DNA from 3 places in the Caldalkalibacillus salinus genome. Region 3 is predicted to be linked to each of the others. Evidence: predicted binding sites of a transcription regulator. Region 3 holds the regulator's gene; each other region holds the start of a gene.
The links. Region 3 encodes LexA, which represses DNA repair genes until DNA is damaged. Its sites were predicted from a motif close to CGAACATATGTTCG; they were not measured.

Region 1 (4,296 bases), on a different contig from region 3:
GATTTTTGATACATTTTATAACGGAAACAACGTCCTTCCAACCCCAGATGAGCCCCCAGCGGAGGAACAGCAAGAACAAGAGGGAACGGAGGACGATCCTGATCAAGGTGAGCAAGGTCAAGGCGAACAGGGTCAAGACGAGCAGGGGCACCCGCAAGAAGATGATGACCAACGACAATCTTATGACCTTTCCTACCAGGAGATGAATGGACAGAAATGGATTTCAGCGTCTGAGCTCACAGAAGCGGTGCAGGGGCATATGGAATGGGACAAAATCAATAAAACTTTAGATCTTGAATTATTCGGTCTTCCTTTTCATTGGATTGAAGGGGTATCCGTCGTAGAGCGAAACGGACTATATTTACCTTACGAATTAACGGCCATATTTGATGAGGATCATGACGTCGTGTATTTGCCTTACGGATTTCTTGAGAAAGGCCTTGAAGTGGACGTTGAGCTAGGGGAAGAGCAGAGTCCTGACGCAGAGGCAACCCAACTGACGTTCTATATTGATGAATCTGTAGAAGAAGCCTTTTCTCAAGTTCAAGGGCCTTCTGTTGACTTATCGGCTATGTCACCGGATGATCTCATCGCTTATTTATCATTCTTATCCAACCCTATACCGGACGCGACGATTAGTACTAGAGCGTCACACCTGCCAGGTGCACCGCGAGACTATCGTAATGGTTACCATGAAGGGATCGATTGGTACAGTGGGACTTCCGGTCGGGTGATTGACCAGCAGACCCCCGTTCAATCCGTGGCAGATGGGACCGTGGTACGTGTCGACCATGATTATGTAGAAATGACCCGCGAAGAGCGTGAAGGGCTACTATCCTGGTCTCATGAACTTGACGATACACCCGCGTATATTCTAGATAAATTACGTGGCATGTCAGTCTGGGTGCAGTATGACCAAGGTGTGATGATACGCTATGCCCACCTTTCACAGGTTGAGGCTCATTTAGAAGTGGGGCAGTCAGTGGCACGTGGTGATGTACTCGGTTACGTTGGTAACACAGGAACGAGCTACGCCATTAACGGGGACGAGGATGGTGGCTTACACCTACACGCAGACTTACTCATCTACGGTGAGTTATTCTGGAAGCATATTAACGATCCAGACCAAGTCCGTAGAGTCCTGAATCATACGTTTCAAGATTAATCCCTTTCAAAAAGCGGAACTTATGATAGTCGGAGGTCATTTATAATGGCCTCCGATTTTTTGCGAGCGGCTGATGGCTTGCCCAGAGGATGTGAGGGATGCGGCACGCAGGATGGAGGTGTCTCCGTACTTTTCCTTGATCGCATCCATCGCTTGACTCAGCTGTTCTTTTTTTAAAAAAGGATCAAACAAGTTGAGCTGGTAACACTCACTCGACTCTAATCCTGTTAGGGTCACCCCCACTTTACGCACCGGTTTCCCATCCCAATGTGTCTTGAAAAGCTTTGTGGCCACCCGAAACAAATCCATGCCGTAGTTAGTAGGAGAGGTCAATTTGGTTTGACGGTGAAAGCCCGTAGGGAAATCGAAGTCGGCACCCCGGCACCCTACCGTAATGGTACTCCCCACATAATGTTTAAGACGAGCGCGTCGGCCCACTTCCTCACACAATTCCAACAGGACTGTTTTAATGTCCTTCCAATGGTCATAGTCTCGTGGGAGTGTCATTTGGTGTCCAACCGCTTTTTGTTCGTCGTGCGTATTGACGGTGACAGGGGACGTGTCTATACCGTTCGCCGTCAGCCACAGCACTTCCCCATTAATGCCCCATCTTTTTTTCAGCGGCTCAACAGGATACTGGGCCAGTTGTCCGATGGTACGGATTCCCATGCGCTCGAGGTGATGCCGCATACGACTTCCGATACCAAATAATTTTCCTACAGGGAGTGACCACATCGTTTGTTTCATATTGTTTTCGTTTAGGGTGAAGATCCCGTCTTGATTTTTCTTAGCAAACTGGTCGCAAGCCATCTTCGCTAATACTTTGTTTGGACCGATTCCCACTCTTGCGTAGACCCCTGTTTCATCTAGAATTCTTTGCTGTAGCAGTTGGGCCGTATGGTCCGGTGTGCCAAAGAGGTGAAGGGAATGTGTCACGTCCAAAAACTGTTCATCGATACTGTATGCTTCTACAAGATCTGTGAACGTCTCGAGAATCGTGGTGATCTTCAAGGAAACGTCAATATACGTCTGCATCCGTGGCCGTATCACGACAAGGTTGGGACATTTTTGTTCTGCTTGCCATAACGCCTCGGCTGTTGTGACTCCCCATTTTTTGGCTAGAGGACAAGCAGCGAGAATAATACCACTACGTCTTTCAGGGTCCCCGGCGACAACGACGGGACGGTCCCTCAGTTCAGGGCGACACGATTTTTCTACACTGACGTAAAAGGATTGCATATCTGTGAGGAAAATAACGCGTTCTTTTTTCTTGTTGGTTGACATGGTGAGCCTCCTCCGTTTGTTCCCTTTAACTGAATGACTTGGTGTACTGAATGACCTAAATGCACTGTATGATCTAAATGTAAATGCACTGTATGACTTAAAGGTACTGTTCCACTTGATATAGAGATGAACTTGTAAGTAACGAACGCAAGTTCTAGGAATGTATGTTCTTATTATATGCAAAAAAAAGAGGAATGAGAAGTGAAAATATTTGTCAATCATATCTATGGTGAGGGAAAACGAAAAAAAGCACCCTAGGAGGGTGCGAGAGGTTTGATCTAGAGGTCTAAGCGGTTAGGCTTAGAACAAAATAGGTTAGGTTCAACTATTAGGGTTTACGAGGGTAATAATACATCGTACGCCCATTGAAAAGGTCTAATTTCGCTTTAAACGCTTTGGCTAAATACTTACAAAATTCATTCGCTTTCCCTTTGTCGCCATGGGTAGCGCCTTCTGGGAGTACGACTTGTATGTAGTGCTGTTCTTTGTCCTCTTCTTCGGGTAGTGATTCTGATCCCACACCTATGACGACATACTTATATAATCTGTCGTCCTTTCCTTTGAGGTAAAACCATTGATCCTTCCCCTCAGGCTTTTCCTCAATCGTATAGGGGAAGGCTGCATCCGCATATCCCCAGCTGAGTTGTTGCCCCGTTTTAGTTGTCATGTCAACATAACGTTGCATCTTATCTTTCACTTCTTGTAAGGTTACCTTTTGAGCAGTCGAAGCGTCTACCAATCTGATATAAGCGCTGTTTCCCACAATTTTCACTCCTCACTACAGTGTGGAACATATCTCCCTAAACAAAATCTCTCAAAAAAACAAACATGTCATTTTCACCATCTCGCATCATACTCACATATATCTTCTAACATAGTAGCACTACAAATCTTTTTTGACAACGGTTGCAGAAGCTTTGACGAAGAGGTCTCACTTAGGATGCAAAAATGATGAGGCAAGCAAGATTTATCATTAATTTGCTTAACATGCACTTACTTTAACTTTGGCATATTTCACCTTAAAAACGTATAACACGCATTTAGCGCATAAATATAAAGAATAATGCCTCGAAGTCAGAATATCTCACACATTTTTTTAAATATTTATACACATTTTAGCCATTAACATGATATAATTCGGAATAAATAAGGACATATTCCTTAAAAACACAAAGGGAAGGTGAAAGTAGATGGGTGGACCAATCCTAAATGATCAAGAACTTGATCCGATGAAAAGAGGAGCCTTCATGCGTTTCCTCGATGTTGTAGAGAAGATCGGGAACAAACTACCGCATCCATTTATCCTGTTTGTATACTTAGCGGTAGCCGTTATCGTCATGTCGACGATTGCGAGTGCCTTTGGTGTAAGCGTTGTACATCCGGGTACAGGCGAAGATATGCCCATTAAGGGACTGATATCTGGTGAAGGGCTTAACTATATGATCTCTTCTATGCTGGATAACTTTACAGGATTTAAACCGTTAGGACTAGTATTGGCTATGATGTTAGGGATTGGGCTAGCCCAAAAGGTAGACTTAATCCAAACCTTTATGCGTAAGAGTATCCTTAACGCGCCGCCGAAATTAGTGACTTATGCCGTATTATTTGCGGGAGTCATCGGGAACCTAGCATCTGATGCGGCACTTGTAATCGTGCCTCCATTAGCGGCGATGGTGTTCCATGCTTTAGGTAGGCATCCGCTAGCAGGTATGGCAGCTGGATTTGCCGGAGCAGGGGCAGGCTTTACAGCCAATATCTTTATCGCTGGTACAGATGCCTTGTTATCTGGTATCTCCACAGAAGTGGCCCAGACGATTAATGAAACTATGGAAATCACACCGGTAGAT
Region 2 (4,296 bases), on a different contig from region 3:
TAGTAGCTTCACGTGCTCCCCTTTTCGGCCCTGGACCACCGGTGCAAGAATCTGAAGTTTCGTTCTTTCAGGGAGGTCTAAGACTCTGTCCACCATCTGTTCGATCGTTTGTGATTTGATCTCTATACCGTGCTTAGGACAATGGGGATGCCCGACTCTGGCGAATAACAAACGTAAATAATCGTAAATCTCCGTCACTGTTCCAACTGTCGATCGCGGGTTACGGCTTGTCGTTTTCTGATCAATAGAAATGGCAGGGGAAAGACCGTCAATGGAATCCACGTCTGGCTTATCCATTTGCCCTAGAAACTGGCGAGCATAAGCTGACAGAGACTCTACGTATCGGCGTTGTCCCTCCGCATAGATTGTGTCGAAGGCCAAAGACGATTTCCCTGAACCGGAAAGACCGGTTAGCACCACAAATTTATCCCTCGGAATGGAGATATCAATATCTTTTAAGTTGTGCGCCCTTGCCCCTTTGACAATAATATTTTCATTGTTCATCTTCTCACCTTTTTTCTATAGATATTGCCTTTTTATGCTCGTTCTTGCCGTTAACTTGGGGTCACTGCACTTGCTTGATCGTGTGTCACGTCTATCGGGTTGATCCTTTTTGTTTACGGTCTACAATTCAGCTTTTAATTCAAGGACGAGGTCACGTAGCTCTGCTGCCCGTTCAAATTGAAGCTGTTTGGCCGCTTCCTTCATTTCTTTTTCTAGACGTTCAATCATCTGTTTACGATCCTTTGCGGACATTTTCGTCGGATCGGGGACAGTTTCATACTTCTCGGTATCTTCCGCCGCCTTGACCGCTTCAATGACGTCATGAACCGGCTTGTTTATCGTCTGTGGTGTAATATCATGCTCTTCGTTGTACGTAGTCTGACGGTCACGTCGTCTCTGTGTTTCGTCCAAAGCGACACGCATGGAGTCTGTTATTTTATCTGCGTACATGATGACGTGCCCCCCTGCGTTCCTAGCCGCACGTCCAACCGTTTGGATTAAGGATCTCTCTGAACGTAGGAACCCTTCTTTATCTGCGTCTAGGATGGCAACAAGGGATACCTCTGGAAGGTCTAGACCTTCCCTTAACAAGTTAATGCCCACAAGCACATCGTATGTCCCTAAGCGTAGCTCTCGAATAATATGCAAACGTTCAAGCGTCTTAATCTCAGAATGCAGGTAATTTACCTTGATTCCAATCTCTTTTAAATAATCTGTAAGATCTTCAGCCATCTTCTTGGTCAGCGTCGTGACTAGGACACGTTCATTCCTCTGCATACGCTCCTGAATCTCACCGAGCAGGTCATCAATTTGCCCCTTAATCGGACGAACATCAATCGTCGGGTCTACTAGCCCTGTCGGACGGATGATCTGTTCTACTAGCTCAGGTGTATGCTCCAACTCATACGGGCCAGGCGTCGCTGAGACGTACATAATATTACGGATATGTTTTTCAAATTCTTCAAATCGTAACGGCCGGTTATCCGCGGCTGATGGTAAACGGAAACCGTGATCAACTAAGACTTTTTTACGCGCTTGGTCTCCGTTAAACATTCCTCTTATTTGTGGTATGGTCACGTGAGACTCGTCGACGACGATCATAAAATCATCAGGAAAGAAGTCTAGTAACGTGTACGGCGTTGACCCTGGCTCACGGAAAGTGAGGTGACGCGAATAGTTCTCAATCCCTGAGCAGAATCCCATCTCTTGCATCATTTCAATATCATAGCGTGTTCGCTGTTCTAAACGTTGCGCTTCTAGAAGCTTGCCTTGGTCGTTCAGCTCTTTTAGACGTTCTTCAAGTTCCGCTTCAATGTTAACGATGGCCCGCTTCAAACGCTCCTCACGCGTGACGAAGTGGGAGGCTGGGAAAATGGCTATATGGTCTCTTTCACCTACAATTTCTCCGGTGAGTACGTCAACAACTGTGATGCGGTCAATCTCATCTCCAAAAAACTCTACACGCACAGCCTGTTCATCACGGGACGCTGGGAAAATCTCCAACACGTCGCCCCGGACACGAAACGTCCCTCTATGAAAATTGATGTCGTTCCTATCATATTGGATATCGACGAGCTTGCGTAACACATCATCTCGATTGCGTTCCATCCCCACACGAAGAGAGAGTACGAGGTCTCGGTACTCTTCCGGAGAACCTAAACCGTAAATGCAGGATACACTGGCGACGATGATCACATCTCTTCTTTCGAAAAGCGCACTCGTCGCAGAGTGACGTAATTTATCTATTTCATCATTAATGCTGGCGTCTTTTTCTATGAAGGTATCCGATTGAGGAATATAAGCCTCTGGTTGATAGTAGTCGTAGTAACTAACGAAGTATTCCACTGCGTTGTTTGGAAACAGCTCCTTCAACTCGCTGTGTAATTGGGCTGCTAACGTTTTGTTATGTGCGATTACGAGCGTGGGTCTATTGACTTGGGCAATGGTTTGGGCTACGGTGAACGTTTTCCCCGTCCCAGTCGCACCAAGCAAGGTTTGATGTTTTTTTCCGTCCTTTAGACCTTGCACCAATTTTTCAATTGCTTGGGGCTGATCACCCTGCGGCTCGTATCTGGATACGAGTTCAAACTTATGATCTAGCATGGCAGCCTCCTTCTTTCCGCTCTATTTCTCCAACATCTAGATTATAGCACAAAGATGGGGGATTTAGACACAATTCACGAATATATGTTCTTTATTTTACTATAGCACAAGAGTGCGTTTCAAAAAAGATGATTTGGTATTATCTGTATGGGAAGGTCATCTCCTATTCGTAGGGCATCGGACCTCCGCACAAAGGTGAATGTGTATTGAACAAACGGTTTTTGATCAAAATAATAGGTGGCAAGAATACATAAAAATCCCATCGAGTGAACGCCTCCCAAAATACACTAAGACGGCCCACGATAAGACAACTCCCAACTCAGACAATAGCATGAGGAGGTCACTTTTATGCTCTTAAGTCTCGTCAAGAAAGTCCTTCAGCATACGATTAAGATCAATCATTGGAAAATACTGCTTATGGCCGTTATTTTTATGGTCTTTAGCTCTTATGCACTGTATTTTATCGAACCCAAAACGTTTAAAAATCCGTTTATTGGCTTTTGGTACGTCATGACCACCGTTTCACAGGTGGGTTTCGGGGATTATACACCCAAAACAGTTGGGGGAAGGGTATACTCCATATTCATGTATCTTGTTGGCATCGGATTATTCGCTATATTTGTGACAAAGCTTGTTGATTTCATTAATAAATACGAGGAGTTTAAGGAGATGGGTATTATTGGGTTTGAAGGAAAGGATCATGTCATCATGATTCATTGGTCTCAGAAAACAAAGTTAACCGTCGAGGAAATGTTAGATTCTCATCAAGGGACTCCTATTGTCATCATTGATCAAGCATCCACCGCTCCTATGAACCATAAAAATGTTCATTATATTCAAGGTAAAGCAACGAAATGGGACACTTTAAAAAAGGCGAACGCACTACAAGCTGAATCGATTTGTATTTTTGTCCCTGACGATACAACGGACGACATGGCAACAGATGGGAAGACGTTATTGATTGCTTCTAAAGTTAAACAGTTTGCTCAACAACATGACAAGGATGTTAAAGTTATTGTTGAAATACTGGATCAGGACCACATCACACCAGCCACACAGCAATATTTCGACGAATATATTCTCACTTACAAACCGTTCTCAAACTTAATGGCTGAAACGGCGGTCAATAAGACTTAAGGACCCAAGTTCATTAGATTCGACCCGGATGTGACAACAGTTACTATGTGTGCATCAGCCCCTTGGAGAGTAAGCACTCACACGCCTCCTCATGACTCTTTGATATAAACACTGATCTCGTCTAAAAGCTGATCCATTTGTTGCGCCTTTCTTTTAAACATTTGCTTAGCCTCTTCATTTTCCGTTTGTACAGCGAATCTTTCTAAGTCTGATTGTAGCTGTTTAATGCTCGCTGCCGTTACGACCTTTTGTTTTACTTCCGGCATTTCTTTCTGATCGTTATATAGGTCCATGTAGACATTTCCCTTCGAGTCAAGCTGGGCTAGAAATACATCAGAAAACGTGGACGCCCCCTGCTTCTTAACTTGGTCGAGTAGCCATGCCTTGCTGTATCCGTAAGTGTTTAAACTATTCTCCATCACGTTGCCGTCAATGATCACAAGCCGGGGTTGGTGTTCCGGTTTGACGTTCATGCCAACATCCTTAGGTGTTAGAGGTTGCCTGTCACTTTTCTTTAGCACGCTCACTTGGCCACTCGTCTCCATGATTGCA
Region 3 (4,296 bases):
TGTTTGACATGACTCAACTTGGTCTGTAGACCACCCTCAAAAAGGATGACAATCAGTGCCAATATACCTAGTAGCTGGGCGAAGCCGGCACTGGAAAAATCAATAAGACCCATGCCCTCAGACCCGAATATCATCCCCACTGCAATAAACACGACAAGGGTCGGCACACCTACTCTTGCTGAAAACTTGGTGGCCATGACACCGGCTAAAAGTAGGATAGCCGTTAAAAATATGAAGTAATCTGTATGTAGGATATCACTCATGAATACCAACCGCCCTTACTGGAGCGCTCATGAATAAAGAAGCAGTTTTAAAAACTGCTTCTTTATTATTAACTCTATATATAATATGACCCTATATTAGTGTTTTTTACGCTTATTTTGTTCACGTTTTAACTTTTTAGGCGTGACATCTTTGCCTTCTGGGTCAACAACCTTTACACCCATAAGGTTAGCTTTAAGTGAGCTACGAACAGATTGTAGATATTCTTCACGTAAACGTTGTTGCTCGAGCTTCTCCTCCTGCGACAGTGCTTCTTTTTTTGATTTATTCGCCAGTTCATTAATTCTAGCTAATTTTTCTTGAGTGAGCACAGTAATCCCCTTTCTAATATCATCATATGACCTTTGCTCATACTATCAGCATTCCTTTATTATAACACGGGAATACTCACAATGAATAGAAAGGAAAACTTACGCCCCTCCGCTGTCTCACATTCTGTCTCCTAAACTGACCCTATTCTTCTTGGTGATGCACTAGTACCTGAAGTTCCTGTCCCGGATAAATTAAACTCCCCTCTAAACCATTGAGTACTTTCACCTGCTGTATGTATTCTTGAACGGATATACCTAGACCCTGATGGTGTTGTGCAGCAATACGCCAAAGGGTGTCCCCTGTTTCAACTTGTATATACTCATACTGATAATCTTCTGCTGAAGCCATAACGTTAGACATCGTGTAAAAAATGGCACAAAGTACAATAACAAAAACCAAGAGATATGATATGTCTTTTGTGACAAACATGATTAACCTTCCCCTTTCTTTCTTATCACTTTTATTCGAAAGTTGTCGAATAATTATGTACGGTATATGGGTGGAATGTTATACAAAAATAAATCGAGAACTTTTGTTCCCGTTTTTTATTATAATAGGAACAAAGGTTCTGGTCAAGATTTTTTTCGAACTTATGTTTGTACGCTCATTTCTTCTATGCTATAATGACAAGTAAGTAAAAAGTGGCAATTTTTATCATACTGGGTTGAGGTGAACGTTATGAAAGCATTATCAAATCGTCAAAAAGCGATTTTGGATTTTATTAAAACCGAAGTAAAAGAGAAGGGATATCCTCCCTCGGTACGTGAAATTGGGGAAGCGGTTGGGCTAGCCTCTAGTTCTACGGTCCACGGACACCTGGCGAGACTCGAGAAAAAGGGACATATACGGCGAGATCCTACAAAGCCTCGAGCGATTGAAGTGTTAGACGAAGAATTTATTCAAGAGGAGCAAGCATCCTACGAGCCTGTTGTACGTATTCCCGTTATTGGTAAAGTAACTGCAGGGGTCCCTATTACGGCTATTGAGAATGTCGAAGAATACTTTCCACTTCCGGAGAAATTCGGTGGCGATCACGACAACGTGTATATGTTAAAAGTCCAAGGTGATAGTATGATTGAGGCTGGCATCTACGACCAAGACTACGTCATCGTCAGACAGCAAAACACAGCTAACAACGGGGACATCGTCGTCGCTATGACTGAAGAGGAGGAAGCGACGGTTAAGCGATTCTTTAAGGAAAAGAACGTCATTCGTTTACAACCGGAAAACGCATCACTAGAACCTATCATTTTGCGCGAGGTGACCATTTTAGGCAAAGTGATTGGGGTATTCCGTACTATTCACTAGGACATGTTTTGTAACAGGACATTTTTTTAGCCACTGACATTTCAAAAGAAAGTGTTATGATTGAACGAATACGTGATAATAACATACATACGTTACATAAAGACACGTCGTTATAGGATTAATTAATGAATCAGTGCAGATAACACTCTAAAAGTCTAAAGTAGCTGTCAGTATTGTACAAGTTTGATGTACTTCCTGAAAAAAGCTGCCTTAGGCTTTTTTTTAATGCTCACCATCCATTACCCATTGTAAACCTCCTATGCTTATATGCCCTTTTGAAACGTTTTTAATTGATTAATTAACACTTCTTAGAACATTAATGGCTGTCTCGTTTCCAATAAATGTATTAAAAACCTGTATTTTGAGATTATATGTTAAAATATAGGTAGGAGGGATGCTTATGTGTGGACGTTTTACCCTTTATAGTCCTTTACAATTATTATATGATCGGTTCTATATTGATCATGCTGACTTCATGTTTGAATCTCAGTACAACATCGCACCTAGCCAACAAGTTCTAGCCGTTGTTAATGACGGTGAAAAGAACCGTATGGGGTATTTAAAATGGGGACTTATCCCCCGTTGGGCCAAGGACGAAAAAATCGGTAACAAACTTATTAATGCACGTGCAGAAACGATACATGAAAAACCCAGCTTTAAGACCGCTTATAAGAAACGCAGATGCTTAATACCGGCAGATGGATTCTATGAGTGGAAAAAAGAGGGTGGTCAAAAGCTCCCCATGTATGTACGCCTTAAGGAGCAGGCGCCTTTTGCCTTTGCAGGATTATGGGAGCGCTGGACGAGCCACGACGGTCGCCAATTAACTACGTGTACCATTATTACCACGGAACCCAATGACTTGATGCAACCGATTCACAATAGAATGCCTGTCATCCTGGATGCAGATGGCGAAAAGGCATGGTTAGACAAGGATACTGAGCAAGATGAACTTCACACCTTGTTAAGACCTTATCCTGCACCACTTATAGAGGCTTATGAAGTTTCTTCCTTAGTGAATTCACCTCAAAACAACTACCCTCAGCTGATTGAGACATTAGCATAAGATAAATACATTTTAGACATAAGTAACCCCTACGAATTTCGTGTATCCGTAGGGGTTACTTATTTAGAGCATATTTTTTTGAATATTTTTTATGCATATGCCATACGCATACGAACCTATGACAGCGACTTTTCTCAGTAATATAATGAAAAAACGGGCCTACCGTAAAAGCCTTCTATCCTATTCCATGACTATTTTTACTCATCAGATTGATGACCCGTTTGATGAGTCTTAAGACCGAAGCCTTTCCTAAACAACGGGTTAACTTTATCGTGGTTATTGATCTGTTCCATATTTCTTGGCCATGTAAAGGAGAGTTTACCGCTAAATTCATAATGACCAAATAGGACATCTGCAACACCCGCACCTTCACTTCCTGGCAGCCATGAAGCTACAAATGCATCCCAATCTTTAATTTCATCTGTTACCAGCATCGGACGGCCAGATTGAAGCAGCACAACCATTGGGACACCAGAGGCTTTTACTTTATTTAATAAGTTAATATCTTCTTGAAGTAATCCTATATCTTCACGATCTCCAAACATCTCCGCATAAGGGGGTTCACCAATGACAACAACTGCAACATCATGTCCCTCAGCACCAGACCCATCTTCACTATAATTCACTTTTGTATTCGGTCCTGCAACTTCATTTATACCTTCGAGTATTGTTGTTCCTGGAATTAAATCTCTTTCAGGTTCTCCCATCCATGTAGAAGACCCTCCCTGCCAGCTAATCGTCCAACCGCCAGCTTGGTATCCCATATTATCAGCCTTCTTACCAGCGACAAAAATATTTAATCCATCTTTTTGGAGCGGTAAAATGTTGTTTTTATTTTTTAATAAAACTTGAGATTTTCTAACTGCTTCACGGGCAACGGCACGATGCTCACTTTGACCAATACCCTGCGTCACTAGATCTCTGTCGGCATAAGGGGTCTCAAAAAGACCATTTTCAAACTTAACACGCAGGATTCGTGTTACAGCATCATCAATACGACTCTCAGAAACTTCGCCACTTTCAACTAGCTCTTTTGTCGTTGTAAGAAAGTGCTTCCAGTCATCTGGAATCATAAATAAATCAACACCCGCATTCATACTTCGCTTAATGGATTCTCTGAAGTCACCTGGTACAATTTGTTGCGGACCATTATAGTCGGAGATAACAAAACCTGTAAAACCAAGTTCGCCTTTTAATACTTCAGTGATAAGATGATAATCTCCATGTGTTTTAAGGCCATTTATGCTAGAGTAGGTCACCATTACAGTTCGTGCACCAGCCTTAATAGCATCTTTATATGGCTTGATATGCTTTTTAATCTCCTGGTC

Region 1: JKM87_RS14040 (DNA polymerase IV) is a predicted target of LexA. The motif match lies at 2,592-2,605, and genes of this name have one in related genera.
Region 2: uvrB (excinuclease ABC subunit UvrB) is a predicted target of LexA. The motif match lies at 2,685-2,698, and genes of this name have one in related genera.

The regions. Positions count from the first base shown of each region.
Region 1 covers NZ_JAERVL010000025.1:9,164-13,459, reverse strand. The annotation lists gene JKM87_RS14045 (M23 family metallopeptidase) at 1-1,165, shown strand, start outside; gene JKM87_RS14040 (DNA polymerase IV) at 1,202-2,449, opposite strand; gene JKM87_RS14035 (DUF1885 family protein) at 2,778-3,212, opposite strand; gene JKM87_RS14030 (AbgT family transporter) at 3,679-4,296, shown strand, end outside.
Region 2 covers NZ_JAERVL010000006.1:126,796-131,091, forward strand. The annotation lists gene uvrA (excinuclease ABC subunit UvrA) at 1-504, opposite strand, end outside; gene uvrB (excinuclease ABC subunit UvrB) at 625-2,607, opposite strand; gene JKM87_RS06535 (potassium channel family protein) at 2,956-3,744, shown strand; gene JKM87_RS06540 (DUF421 domain-containing protein) at 3,834-4,296, opposite strand, start outside.
Region 3 covers NZ_JAERVL010000001.1:432,603-436,898, reverse strand. The annotation lists gene JKM87_RS02075 (potassium/proton antiporter) at 1-263, opposite strand, end outside; gene JKM87_RS02070 (DUF896 domain-containing protein) at 360-593, opposite strand; gene yneA (cell division suppressor protein YneA) at 736-1,023, opposite strand; gene lexA (transcriptional repressor LexA) at 1,273-1,902, shown strand; gene JKM87_RS02055 (SOS response-associated peptidase) at 2,303-2,968, shown strand; gene JKM87_RS02050 (glycoside hydrolase family 3 protein) at 3,166-4,296, opposite strand, start outside.